DNA from 3 places in the Breoghania sp. L-A4 genome. Region 3 is predicted to be linked to each of the others. Evidence: predicted binding sites of a transcription regulator. Region 3 holds the regulator's gene; each other region holds the start of a gene.

Region 1 (4,174 bases), 1.9 Mb from region 3:
GAGCGTCTCTTCGGAGCGCTTGAGTGGGTCCGCCTCCGGGTGCGGACCGTTTTCCGGCAGCGAATGGCGGGCCGGCGTAGGGGGCGAATCTGTTGACCATGGCCAGTTCCAAGAACGATACGCCTGCCCGGCTGTCGCTTGATCTCTCCAGCTTGCCCGCAGAGGCGCGGGAGTATGTCGAGAGCCTGCAGGACGAGATCGCGCGGCTCAACGACAAGCTCGTCGAGCAGAAGGCCCAGATTCGCGACCTGCGCCGCGAAGCGATCCGTGATTCTCTCACCGGCCTGCTGAACCGGCGCGGCTTTCAGCGGGTGGTTGAGCGAACGCTCGATTTCGTGCGCCGCTACGATTCTTCGGTCGGCCTCATCTTCATCGATATGAACGCCTTCAAGACGATCAACGACACCTACGGCCATGCCTGCGGCGATCAGATGCTGCGTCACGCAGCCGGCGTTATCCGCGCGACGCTTCGCAGTTCCGACGTGGTCGGGCGCATTGGCGGCGATGAATTCGTGGCTCTGCTGTGGAAGGCGGACGAGGCGAGCACCCGCGATACCGCCACGCGCGTTGTCGAGGCATTGGCGCGGGCGCCGATGACGTTCGAGGGCATGGAGATCTCGGCGTCGGCGAGCGTCGGGGTGACGCGGCTTCTGGACGGCGATGACGTGGATTCGGTGCTCGATCGCGCCGACAAGGACATGTACCGCGCCAAGACGGCCCGGTAAGACTGATCGGTGTCCGGTGGCGACTGCTGCCGCCTCCCGCGCTCCGGATGACGATCAGGCGATGATGTCGGGGAGCAGATTGTCCTCGATCAGCGTGATCCGGTCGCGAATCTTCAGCTTCTTCTTTTTCAGCCGTTGCAGCTGGATGACGTCGGCCTTGCCACTTTCAGCCATGGCGGCGATCGCTGCGTCGAGGTCGCGGTGCTCCTGGCGCAGCTCCGACAGTTCGGCCCGCAGGGCCTGTTCCATGTCTTCGGTCATACGCCGTATTCCGGGACTTGCATCCGGCACTGTTCCACTCGTTCTGCCTGGCGGCTCGCCGCGCGGGACCCGCGTGTCGGACGAACGCGGCCCGCCGGATCTCGCTCCGGCGCGGGGGCAATTGCAACGGCATTTCTATTAGAACATCTTGGCGATTACGGAAAGGTTGAGACGCTGCGAAAGCGCATTGGCGCGGCTCTTCTCTCTTTTTTCTCGCGCCGTCACGTTCCGCGCCGCGTTGAAACGTCGCGGGCTGCGCATCACTACGTAGGTATTCAAACGCGCATGAGGCGCCGGGTGGACGTTACAAACCGGCGCTTCCAAGATAGTCTGCGGAAAGCATAATGTTTTCATGGAGCTTGCAGCGCCGCACGGCCGAAAGGATTGTTCCGGGCGCGTTTACACACTTGTAGGGCTGCTTTGTTTTTAACCCTTGTGTACTGCGCAGGCGCGCTTTTTTCAGCGTCTTGAGGTTCGACACGTGATGCGCCTTATGTCACACTCCTGTTGTCAAAGTCGTACTAGATAGGAGGCTTTATTCATGTCCTTGCAGTCGCATCTGTTGCAGCTTGAGCGCCGGCACGCCGACCTCGATCGCGAAATCGAAAAGGCGATGGCGCACCCAAGTACCGACACTCTGGAGATTGCGAAACTCAAACGGACGAAGCTTCAACTGAAAGACGAACTGGAGCGTCTGAAGGCGGCCACAACGGTACACTGACCCTTCCTCCCCCTGTGAAGTGCCTCACGGCGGTTCACCATTCAGATCTAACGCCAAGCCGCGATCCGAACCGGGTCGCGGCTTTTTTTGATGCTCGGGGACGTCCGTCCGGCAGCGCTGCCGGAAACGCGCCTCGCGAATCGCACGCAGCCGCTTTGTTTCGTCTCGCGGCGGCGAATCTGCTATTCACCGAGCGCCCGTTCCGCCCGCTGAGGCCATGCCCATGTTCGCCGACCTGAATACGTCCTTGCTGGTGCAGCAATTCGCCACGATTTTCGCGGTGATCGACCCTGTCGGTACGGTCCCTGTGTTTCTTGCCGTCACCGCTTCGATCGAGGCCGGACGGCGCAAGGCGGTGGCGTTGCGCGCGGTTGTCATCGCCGCGCTGGTGCTGCTCGGGTTTCTGGTCGCCGGTCAGCCGGTGCTCACGGCCATCGGCGTCAATCTGACCTCGTTTCAGATCGCCGGCGGCATTGTGTTGTTCCTGTTCGCGCTGACGATGATCTTCGGGCCGTCCAAGCAGGACGCGGAAATCGCGCAGGTGCCCAAGACCGATGTGGAGCACGCGGTATATCCGTTGGCCATTCCGTCCATAGCGTCCCCCGGCGCGATGCTGGCGGTCGTGGTTCTGACCGACAACGATGTCTATCCGGTCGGCGCGCAGGTGATCACGGCGGGGATAACCCTGCTGGTGCTGTCCATCACGCTGGTCCTGCTGCTGGCGGCCATCCGGATCCAGAAGATCATTGGTCCGGCGGGCGCCTCGATCATCAGCCGGGTGATGGGCCTCATCCTGGCGGCGATCGCGGTCGACAACGTCATCGACGCAATCATCATCCGCTTCGCGCTTTAGACAGTCCGGGCGCTCCTGATCCGTCCGCCCGGACTGTTTGTGGTCCGGCGCCTCAGGCCTTCTTCGCCATCTCGCGCAGCACGTATTTCTGCACCTTGCCGGTCGACGTCTTCGGCAGTTCGGTGAAGATCACGTGGCGCGGGCACTTGAAGCGCGCCAGATGCTCGCGGCACCACGCAATGATCTCGTTCTCGCTGACGGGGGCATGCCGGCCTTCAGCTCGACGAAGGCGCAGGGTGTCTCGCCCCATTTTTCGTCCGGCCGGGCAACCACGGCGGCGGCGGAGATGGAGGGGTGCTTGTAAAGTGTGTCTTCCACCTCGATGGAGGAGATGTTCTCTCCTCCGGAAATGATGATGTCCTTGGAACGGTCCTTGAGCTGGATGTAGCCGTCGGGATGCATGACGCCGAGATCGCCGGAATGGAACCAGCCGCCGGCGAAGGCCTCCGCGCTGGCCTTTGCGTTCTTCAGATAGCCTTTCATCACCACGTTGCCGCGGAACATCACCTCGCCGATGGTCTCGCCGTCGGCGGGCACCCGCTGCATGGTCTGCGGGTCCATGACGGTTAGGTCTTCCAGGGGCACGTAGCGCACGCCCTGGCGCGCCTTGCGGGTTGCCTGTTCCGCCGGCTCCAGAGCGTCCCATTCCGCCTTCCAGTCATTGACCACCGCCGGGCCGTAGGTTTCCGTGAGCCCGTACAGGTGGGTGACGTTGAAGCCGGCGGCCTTCATGTTGGCCAGCACCGTTTCCGGCGGCGGGGCGGCGGCGGTGAAGAATTCCACCTGGTGATTGAGTTCGCGCTTGTCGGCGGCGGGGGTGTCGAGGATCGTCGACATGACCACCGGCGCGCCGCACAGATGCGTGACCGTCTGGTCGGCGAGCGCGTCCCAGATCGGTTTCTGGCGCACCCAGCGCAGGCACACATGGGTGCCTGCGACGATCGACATCGACCAGGGGAAGCACCAGCCGTTGCAGTGGAACATCGGCAGCGTCCACAGATAGGTCGCGTGCTTGCCCATGCTGCCGGTGATGATGTTGCCCTGCGCCAGCAGGTAGGCGCCGCGGTGGTGGTAGACGACGCCCTTTGGATTGCCGGTGGTGCCGGATGTGTAGTTCAGTGAGATGGCGTCCCACTCGTCGTCGGGCAGCGACCAGGCGAACTCCGGATCGCCGCCGGCGATGAAGGCCTCGTATTCGACGGATCCGAGCATTTCGCCGGTTTGCGGGAATTCCGGGTCGTCATAGTCGATGACGAGCGGGTCGACGCTGGCCAGCGAGAGCGCTTCCTTGATGGTGGACGCGAACTCGCGGTCGGTGATCAGCACCTTCGCTTCCGCATGGTCGAGCTGGAAGGCGATGACGGCCGCGTCCAGCCGCGTGTTCATGGAGTGCAGCACGCCGCCGGTCATCGGCACGCCGTAGTGCGCCTCCAGCATCGGCGGTGTGTTGGACAGCATCACCGAAACCGTGTCGCCCTTGCCGATGCCGTGCCGGCTGAGTGCCGAGGCAAGCCTGCGCGCGCGCTCGTAGAAACGGTGATACGGCGTGTGCTGCGCGCCATGCACGATCGCCACATGATCGGGAAAGACCGCCGCTGCGCGGGCGAGAAAGGA
Region 2 (4,174 bases), 680 kb from region 3:
TCCGTCCATCCGTCCGAACCGCAATCCGATGCCGAGCCGATCGAGCAAGACGCCGGCGTCGATCTGACGCCCATCGGCGAGCGCGAGCGCTACGACGCGCTGATGCAGGTCATCCGCAACCGGGTGACAAGCCGCGCGTTCGATCCCGCCTGCACCGTACCGGACGAGCATTTCGAAATGATCCTTGATGCGGCCCGCCACGCGCCCTCGGGCGCCAATGCGCAGCCGTGGCAGTTCATCGTTGTCCGGGAGCAGGCGGTGAAGGACCAGATCGCTGCCTATTTCGTCGACGAGCAGCGGGCGCGGGCCAAACTCAAGATGAAGTTCCCCACGCCCGACTATCGCGGCCTGGCGGGTGCGCCGGGTTTCATCGTCGTGGTCTCGGATTTCCGCTGGGTGCAGGCGTTCCCGGTGCTCAAGGACGACGAGTCCGATCTCAACCGCATGTACAAGGAAAACGCCGAGCGCATCCTGCTGCAATCGGTGGCCGCCGCCACCATGTCGGCGCATCTGGCCGCCGCCGCGCTTGGTTACAACGTCTGGTGGGTCACCGCGATCGGCCAGGAGAACGCGCAGAAGGAAATGAAGCCGTTGCTCGGCATTCCCGAGGAGCTCTCGGTCCTCGACATACTCGCCTTCGGCCCGCCCGCCAAGCCGCCTTACAAGCGCTGGAAGAAGCAGCTCGGCGAGATCGTCAGTTGGGACCGGTTCAATCCCGAACACTTTATGTCCGACGCCGAGCTCGAGGACTGGATCAGGACCAAGCGCCACAAGGTGATGTTCCGCGACGCCAGCAAGGTGGATTGAGAGAGGTCGCCGCTCACTGCATCAGTGTCAGGCCGAGGAAAAGCCCGGCCGACAGTAGCGCCGCCGCCGGAACGGTGATGATCCACGCGGCGATGATGGTGGTGAAATGCGCGCGCCGCACCAGTTTGCGCCGCGAGATTTCTTCCGGCGCCTGGTAGTCGGAGTCGAGCGCGGTATCGGAATCGTTGCGCTTGGCGCGCAGGTAGTCGGCCCGGCGCTTGCTCTTGGCGGTGTAGTACTCGCGGAAGAAGCCGACGCCGAAGACCGCGCCCACGGCGATATGCGTCGAGGACACCGGCAGGCCGAAGGCCGAGGCGACGATCACGGTGATGGCGGCCGATAGCGCCACGCAATAGGCGCGCATCGGGTTCATCTTGGTGATCTGCTCGCCGACCATGCGGATCAGGCGTGGGCCGTAGAGAAACAGCCCGAGGCTGATGCCCGCGGCGCCGATCATCATCACCCAGACGGGAATCCCGACTTTGGCGACGATGTCGCCGGATTGCACCGCGTGCAGGATGGCGGCCAGGGGGCCTACGGCGTTGGCCACGTCGTTGGCGCCATGGGCGAAGGAGAGCAGGGCGGCGGAACATATCAAGGGAAGGTGGAAGAGCCTGCGCAGCGACTGGTTGCGGTTCTCCATCCCCTCGGACTGCCGGTGCACCCAGGGTTTCGCGATCGCCCAGCACAGTGCGAACGTGGCGACGCCAATGACGGCGATGGCCGTGGCGTCGGCCTTCCAGACCTTCTTCAGGCCCTTCATCGCCAGATAGCAGGAGAAGACGCCGGCCATGGTCGCCAGCAGCAGCGGCACCCACCGCCGCGCGGCGGCGATCTTGTCGTCGCGGTAGATGATGTTGGCCTTGATGAACGCCAGGAACAGCGCCGCGATGACACCACCGAGGACCGGTGAGATCACCCAGCTCGCGGCGATCATGCTCATCGTCGTCCAGTTGACGGCGCCGAAGCCCACGGCCGCAATGCCGGCGCCCATGACGCCGCCGACCACGGAATGGGTGGTGGAGACGGGCGCGCCGATCCAGGTGGCGAGATTGACCCACAGCGCGGAGGACAGAAGCGCCGCCATCATCGCCCAGATGAACGTCTGGCTGTCGGGCACCAGCGAGGGATCGATGATGCCCTTGGAGATGGTCGAGACCACGTCGCCGCCGGCCAGCAGCGCACCGGCGCTTTCGAACACGGCGGCGATGATCAGCGCGCCGGTCATGGTCAGGGCGCGCGAGCCGACCGCGGGACCGACGTTGTTGGCCACGTCGTTGGCGCCGATGTTCAGCGCCATGTAGCCGCCCAGCATGGCCGCGATGACGATGAACACGGCGCTGGTCTGCACGCCGGTCTGGCTGGCGGCGAAGGCGGCGGTGAGCGACAGGAACAGCAGCGCCAGACCGGGAGCGACGAGGCGCTGGGAGATCCTGCGCGCCGCGTATTCGACATGGACGATCTTGTCGAGATCCTTGTCCAGGGACGTCTTCTTGGAGTGCGCCTGAGGCAGCACGTCGGCGTCGGTCTTCAGCGTCATCAAGAGCCTCTTGCTTCTGGCCGGTCCAGTCCGCTCTGCGGCGGGTTTTCCCTGTGCGGTCCTTGGCTCCCCTGGGCGCATGCCCTGGAAATCCCTCCGCCTGCGACCGCGACCTGAACTCTCCAGGGCGGCCGGATCTGCGCACCGTCATAGAAGTGTGACGCGCTGATGACAAACCGTTCGTCGCCAAGCGGCAAAAAACGCGCGGAAAACCGGGAATTAGCCCGCAGAATTACGCATTGAGGGACGTGGGCGGGGAAAGGAGAGGCTCAGGCCGCTGGTTTGAAACCCGTGAGAATCGCCGCCAATTCGTCTTCCGACACCCGTTCGGCCGCCTCGGCCGGGGTCATCCAGCGACGCTCGCGTTCATGCTTCTCCGGCCACTTGTTCAGTTCGGTCAGAACCTTCAGCGGGAACACGCTGACGTGGCAGATGACATCGGGCTTCTTGTCCATCCGTTTGGTGTAGCGAAAGATGCCGATCGGGTCCTTGCCGATCTTGCCGCGCACGCCCGCTTCCTCATGGGCCTCGAGCAAGGCAAGCTTGTGTGGCGACATGCGCTTCTTCGGCCAGCCCTTGGGGATGACCCAGCGGCCGGTGTCGCGGCTGGTCACCAGCAGAATTTCCATGTCCCCGTTTTCGCGCAGGCGATAGGGCAGCGCCGCGTACTGGCGGGCATGCTTGAGCGACGAGCGCTGCGGCCGCATTGTTCCGGGTCTCAGCACGGCGGAGACGACTTTCAAGATTTCTGATCGTGTGTCGGTCAACGAAGTGCCTCGGATTGGCGCATTGGGCGAGGAACCGGATGCGAAAGGCGCATCGGGACGAGAAAATATCGGCCGCGACGACACGGCACGGCGCGTTCAGTGTGGCGGGCTGAACGACTCCAGGATCGTGGAGAGTTCAGCCTCTTCAACCATGCCGGCCGCCTGTGTCAGACTGATCCATGACCGTTGCCGCTCATCCATTTCCGGCCACTGGGCCAATACCATCTTTACATGCATGGGAAAGACCGCGACCCGGCATTGCACATCCGGGCGTCTTTCCATGCGTTTGACATAGTGGAAGTGGCCGATCGCCCGCTTGGCGATGGTGCCCTTCACGCCGGCTTCCTCGAAGGCTTCGAGCATCGCCAGCTTGTGCGGTGCCATGCGTTTCTTGGGCCAACCCTTCGGCAGGATCCAGCGTCCCGTGCCGCGGCTGGTCAGCAGCAGAACCTCGACAGTATCCTCAGCGACCCGGAATGGCAGCGCTGCATATTGTCTCTTCTGTTTCATACCGCTTGTGGTGTCGCCGGTTGTTGGTCCGGACCAATGGTTCCCCATCAAAGGCAGAGGGCCGCTGTGCGCCGCCGTTATGAAATACCGCAGCAGCGGGCGCATAGCTGACGCATCGTCACATACCGAAACTTCCAGCGCTTATCAATGCGCGTTGCCCTGTATCAGCCGCGATTCCTTGTTGCCGATCAAGGGTCAAAGGTCTGCCGGAGCGCGCCAGCCGCGGAATGTCCTAGAGCGTGATGCGGTAGCGGGCGAATCCGCGCGCGCCGTCGCCCGCCGGCTCGATCGCCACGCCCTTCACGTCGTCCATGAACGCCCGCGCCCCTGGCCCTGTTTCAAACAGCACGGTGGTGCCGGGCACCGGCGCGAAGGACCAGTTGGCGTCGGCTTCGGGATTGATGGTTCCACGGTCGACGATATAGCGCACGACCACGTCGCGGTTGGTGTCGGGGCCGACGAAGACCACGACATCGTCCTCGATGCCGGGAAAATGGCCGCCGCCGCCGGCGCGATAATTGTTGGTGGCGACGATGAAGGTCGCCCGCAT
Region 3 (4,174 bases):
CAAAGGTAATGATGCCATAGCGCTCGGGCGCGCCTTCGGCGAACTGGTAGCGGCGGGCCGTCTTGATGGACATTTCCATCGCCTCGGCGCCGGAATTCGTGAAGAACACCTTCTCGGCGAAGCTTGCCGCGCACAGGCGCGCGCCAAGCGTTTCCTGACCCGCGACGGTGTAGAGGTTGGAGACATGCCACAGGCGCGCCGCCTGCTCCTGCAGGGCGCTGACCAGATGCGGATGCGCATGCCCAAGCGAGTTCACCGCGATGCCGGCGGCAAAATCCAGGTAGCGCTGACCATCGGAGGTTTCGAGCCAGCAGCCCTCGCCCCTGACGAAGGTCAGTTTGCTGCGCGCGTAAGTGTCAAACAGCGCTGAGGCGCTCATCGACTTTTCCCAAGAAACACAGGCCAAAAACAAAGCGTGCCGCCAAGGATGGCGGCACGTCGGAGGGTCTCTATATACACTGCGGGGATGGTATCGTGTCAATGCTTGGCCGCGCCGCGCAGCATGCCCTGAAAACGGCGGAATACAGCCGCTCAATTCTGGGGAAAACTACGGATTACAGCCCTCTTCGCATGTGCGAGGGTTGCCTGGCAGACACGTGATATTGTATGGTTGTGTCTATCAGATACGACATATCGTGTTGCAGACCCCGTTCGTATACAACTCGTTAACAGATACGGGCGTCGGTGACGGCCCGCAGGCCATGTATTGCCGGTGCATAGCGGCGAACCGGTGGAGTTGAAAACTTATGTCTTGGACAACAGAACGCGTCGACCTCCTCAAAAAATTGTGGGCCGAAGGTCTCAGCGCCAGCCAGATTGCGGCGGAGCTTGGCGGTGTTACCCGCAATGCTGTGATTGGCAAGGTTCACCGGCTTGGGCTGTCGGGCCGGGCAAAATCCACGAACACGGCTGCGAAACCGCGCCGGCCGCGTGCCGCCCCGGCGACGCCCGCACGTCCCACCGCATCGCAGCCTCGGAGCGTCGGCGCGACCGCGCTGAAGATCGAGGAAGCCCCGGCCGAGGCAATCGAAACCAAGCCGGCGCCGGTGCATGAGCTGGTAATCCCGGTCGAGGAACGCGCCTCGATCCTGCAGCTCAACGAGCGCACCTGCAAGTGGCCGATCGGCGATCCGTCGACCGACGATTTCTACTTCTGTGGCCGGCAGTCGGATTCCGGTGCGCCCTATTGCGCCCACCACTGCCGCATCGCCTATCAGCCGGCGAACGAGCGCCGTCACAAGCGCGCCGCCGCACGCGCCTGACACGGGCGCACTCTACCGACGCAATCAAGGTCAGTGACCGACACCTGAGGTGAAGGTCCGATGCAATGAAAAGGCCGGCCCCACAAAGGCCGGCCATTTTGTTTCCAGCAGCGGCTTCCAGCCCGAGCGTCAGCCCGATGCGAACTGATCGTTAAAGGCATAGCCGGAACCGCGCACGGTGCGGATCGGATCCTTGGCGCGTCCCTTGTTGATCGCCTTGCGCAGCCGCCCGACATGCACGTCGACCGTTCGCTCGTCGACATAGACATCGTGGCCCCAGACCCCGTCGAGCAGCTGCTCGCGGGAAAACACCCGGCCGGGCGCCTGCATCAGATACTCCAGCAGCCGGAACTCGGTCGGCCCCAGATGGATCTCACGCGAGGCGCGGTGCACCCGGTGGGTCTCGCGATCCAGCTCGATATCGCCGGAGCGCAACAGGCTCGAGACCACTTCCGGCTTGGAGCGGCGCAGGATCGCCCGCACCCGCGCCATCAGTTCGGGGATCGAGAACGGTTTGACGACATAATCATCGGCGCCCGTCGACAGGCCCCGGATACGCTCAGCCTCCTCGCCGCGCGCCGTGAGCATGATCACCGGCAGCCGTTCGGTTTCCTCGCGCGCCCTCAGCCGGCGGCACAACTCGATGCCGGACAGGCCGGGCAGCATCCAGTCAAGCAACAGCAGATCCGGCTGGGTTTCACGCAAACGCAGCTCCGCCTCGTCACCCCGTGCACTCGTCTCGACGGTATATCCCTCGGATTCAAGGTTATACTGAAGAAGCAACCTGAGCGGCTCTTCATCCTCAACGACCAGAACCTTCGGCATTCCCAATCGCTCCTGATTGTTTCACTTCGATAGCTGGCTACATTTCCGCCGCGCCGAATGCCCGCCGGCAGTGGATGCCCCTTCCGGGGATGACATCCTCGCTGCGTCGGCGTTCATTGCGGCCGCGGTCCGCGCCCTAGCCTTCCGCCGGATTGTCCGCCAGAGACAGCTCGTCGGTGCGCGGACGATCGTCGGCAAGCTGTTCGCCAGTGACGATGTAGTGGACGTTTTCGGCAATATTGGTCGCGTGATCACCGATACGCTCAATGTTCTTGGCGCAGAACAGAAGATGGGCGCACAAGGAGATATTGCGCGGATCTTCCATCATGTAGGTCAGCAACTCGCGAAATAGAGACGTATAGAGCGTGTCGATCTCGTCGTCGCGCTGACGCACGATCGCGGCGGTCTCGATATCGCGCTGCATGTAGGCGTCGAGCACGCTCTTGAGCTGCGCCAGCGCCAGTTCCGCCATGTGCTCGACGCCGAGCGCCAGCTGCTTGGAATGGAACTGGCCGCCGATGGCGATCACCCGCTTGGCGATGTTCTTGGCCAGGTCTCCGACGCGCTCCAGTTCGTTGCACGTGCGCAACGCGGAGACGATCACGCGCAGATCCTGGGCGACCGGCTGGCGGCGGGCGATCAGAAGGACGGCCTGCTCCTCGATCTGCTGCTGCAGCAGATCGAGGCGCCGGTCGCTCAGGATCACCTGCTGCGCCAGTTCACCGTCCATCCGCACCAGGGTGGTGATCGCATCCGCGACGATGTTTTCCGCCAATCCGCCCATTTCGGCGATCTGGCCCGTCAGCGCTTTCAGCTCCTGATCGTAGGCCGATACAATATGCTCCGACATGGATTGCTCCCGTATCCCGCGCCTGGTGCGGGCGAAAAATCAGCCGAAACGGCCGGTGATGTAGTCCTGGGTCCGCTTGTCCTGCGGGTTGGTGAAGATATCGTCCGTCGGACCTTCCTCCACCAGGGTGCCCAGATGGAAAAACGCCGTGCGCTGCGACACGCGCGCGGCCTGCTGCATCGAGTGCGTCACGATGACGATCGTGTAGTTCTCGCGCAATTCGTCGATCAGCTCCTCCACGCGTGCCGTGGCGATCGGGTCGAGCGCCGAGCACGGCTCGTCCATCAGGATCACCTCCGGGCTCACCGCGATGGCGCGCGCGATGCACAGGCGCTGCTGCTGGCCGCCGGACAGGCCCGTGCCCGGCTCGTCGAGCCGGTCCTTGACCTCCTCGAACAGGCCCGCCTTGCGCAGGCTGGTGACCACAATCTCTTCCATTTCCGTCTTGGTGCGCGCGAGGCCATGGATTCGCGGACCGTAGGCGACGTTCTCGAAGATCGACTTGGGGAACGGGTTGGGCTTCTGGAACACCATGCCGACGCTGGCGCGCAGCTCGACGACGTCGATCTTGGGATCGTAGACGTCCTCGCCCTGCAGGGTGATCTTGCCGGTTACGCGACAGCCCTCAATGGTGTCGTTCATGCGGTTAAGACAGCGCAGGAACGTCGACTTGCCGCAACCGGACGGACCGATCAGCGCCGTGACCTCGTTTTCGCGCACGTCCAGATTGACGTCGAACAGCGCTTGCTTGTCGCCGTAGAAGACGCAGACATCGGTGCCGCGCATCTTCACGACCGGAGTCACGATCTGCGGGTCCACGATCGTCCCGGGGACCGTTTCCATCATCTTGTTCACCAAATCACTCCTTCATGCCCCGGTGCCCGTCTACGTCCGCGTGTCGAACGGCCAGGCACGTCGCATTGTCGGTTCGCGCGCCGGACCACCGGCGGGCGACCGCGGTTTACCATCTGCGCTCGAACCGGCGCCTCAACAGGATGGCGGTAATGTTCATGACCGCAAGGAACATCAACAGAATGATGATCGCGCCCGATGTGCGCTCGACGAAGGCGCGCTCCGCCTCGTTGGCCCACATGAAGATCTGCACCGGCAAGGCGGTGGCGGGCTGAAGCGGAGATCCCGGATAGTCCGCGACGAAGGCCACCATGCCGATCAGCAGCAGCGGCGCCGTCTCGCCGAGCGCCTGCGCCAGCCCGATAATCGTGCCGGTCAGCACGCC

What was found. The regulator PhoB, encoded in region 3, activates phosphate uptake and scavenging genes when phosphate is short. The targets are predictions, from matches to a motif close to TGTCATNNANCTGTCAT.
Region 1: a site for PhoB is predicted at 1,481-1,497, ahead of D1F64_RS19760 (DUF465 domain-containing protein). Genes of this name have one in related genera too.
Region 2: a site for PhoB is predicted at 2,505-2,521, ahead of D1F64_RS08720 (inorganic phosphate transporter). Genes of this name have one in related genera too.

The regions. Positions count from the first base shown of each region.
Region 1 covers NZ_CP031841.1:4,315,248-4,319,421, reverse strand. Annotated here, with positions in the region: gene D1F64_RS19770 (GGDEF domain-containing protein) at 99-725, shown strand; gene D1F64_RS19765 (DUF465 domain-containing protein) at 780-986, opposite strand; gene D1F64_RS19760 (DUF465 domain-containing protein) at 1,528-1,707, shown strand; gene D1F64_RS19755 (MarC family protein) at 1,931-2,560, shown strand; partial or broken gene D1F64_RS19750 (acyl-CoA synthetase) at 2,613-4,174, opposite strand, start outside.
Region 2 covers NZ_CP031841.1:1,877,427-1,881,600, forward strand. Annotated here, with positions in the region: gene D1F64_RS08715 (nitroreductase family protein) at 1-807, shown strand, start outside; gene D1F64_RS08720 (inorganic phosphate transporter) at 821-2,347, opposite strand; gene D1F64_RS08725 (NUDIX hydrolase) at 2,617-3,054, opposite strand; gene D1F64_RS08730 (NUDIX hydrolase) at 3,211-3,729, opposite strand; gene D1F64_RS08735 (bifunctional 2',3'-cyclic-nucleotide 2'-phosphodiesterase/3'-nucleotidase) at 3,857-4,174, opposite strand, start outside.
Region 3 covers NZ_CP031841.1:1,194,259-1,198,432, reverse strand. Annotated here, with positions in the region: gene D1F64_RS05595 (aspartate aminotransferase family protein) at 1-379, opposite strand, end outside; gene D1F64_RS05590 (GcrA family cell cycle regulator) at 747-1,262, shown strand; gene phoB (phosphate regulon transcriptional regulator PhoB) at 1,392-2,087, opposite strand; gene phoU (phosphate signaling complex protein PhoU) at 2,224-2,937, opposite strand; gene pstB (phosphate ABC transporter ATP-binding protein PstB) at 2,977-3,723, opposite strand; gene pstA (phosphate ABC transporter permease PstA) at 3,899-4,174, opposite strand, start outside.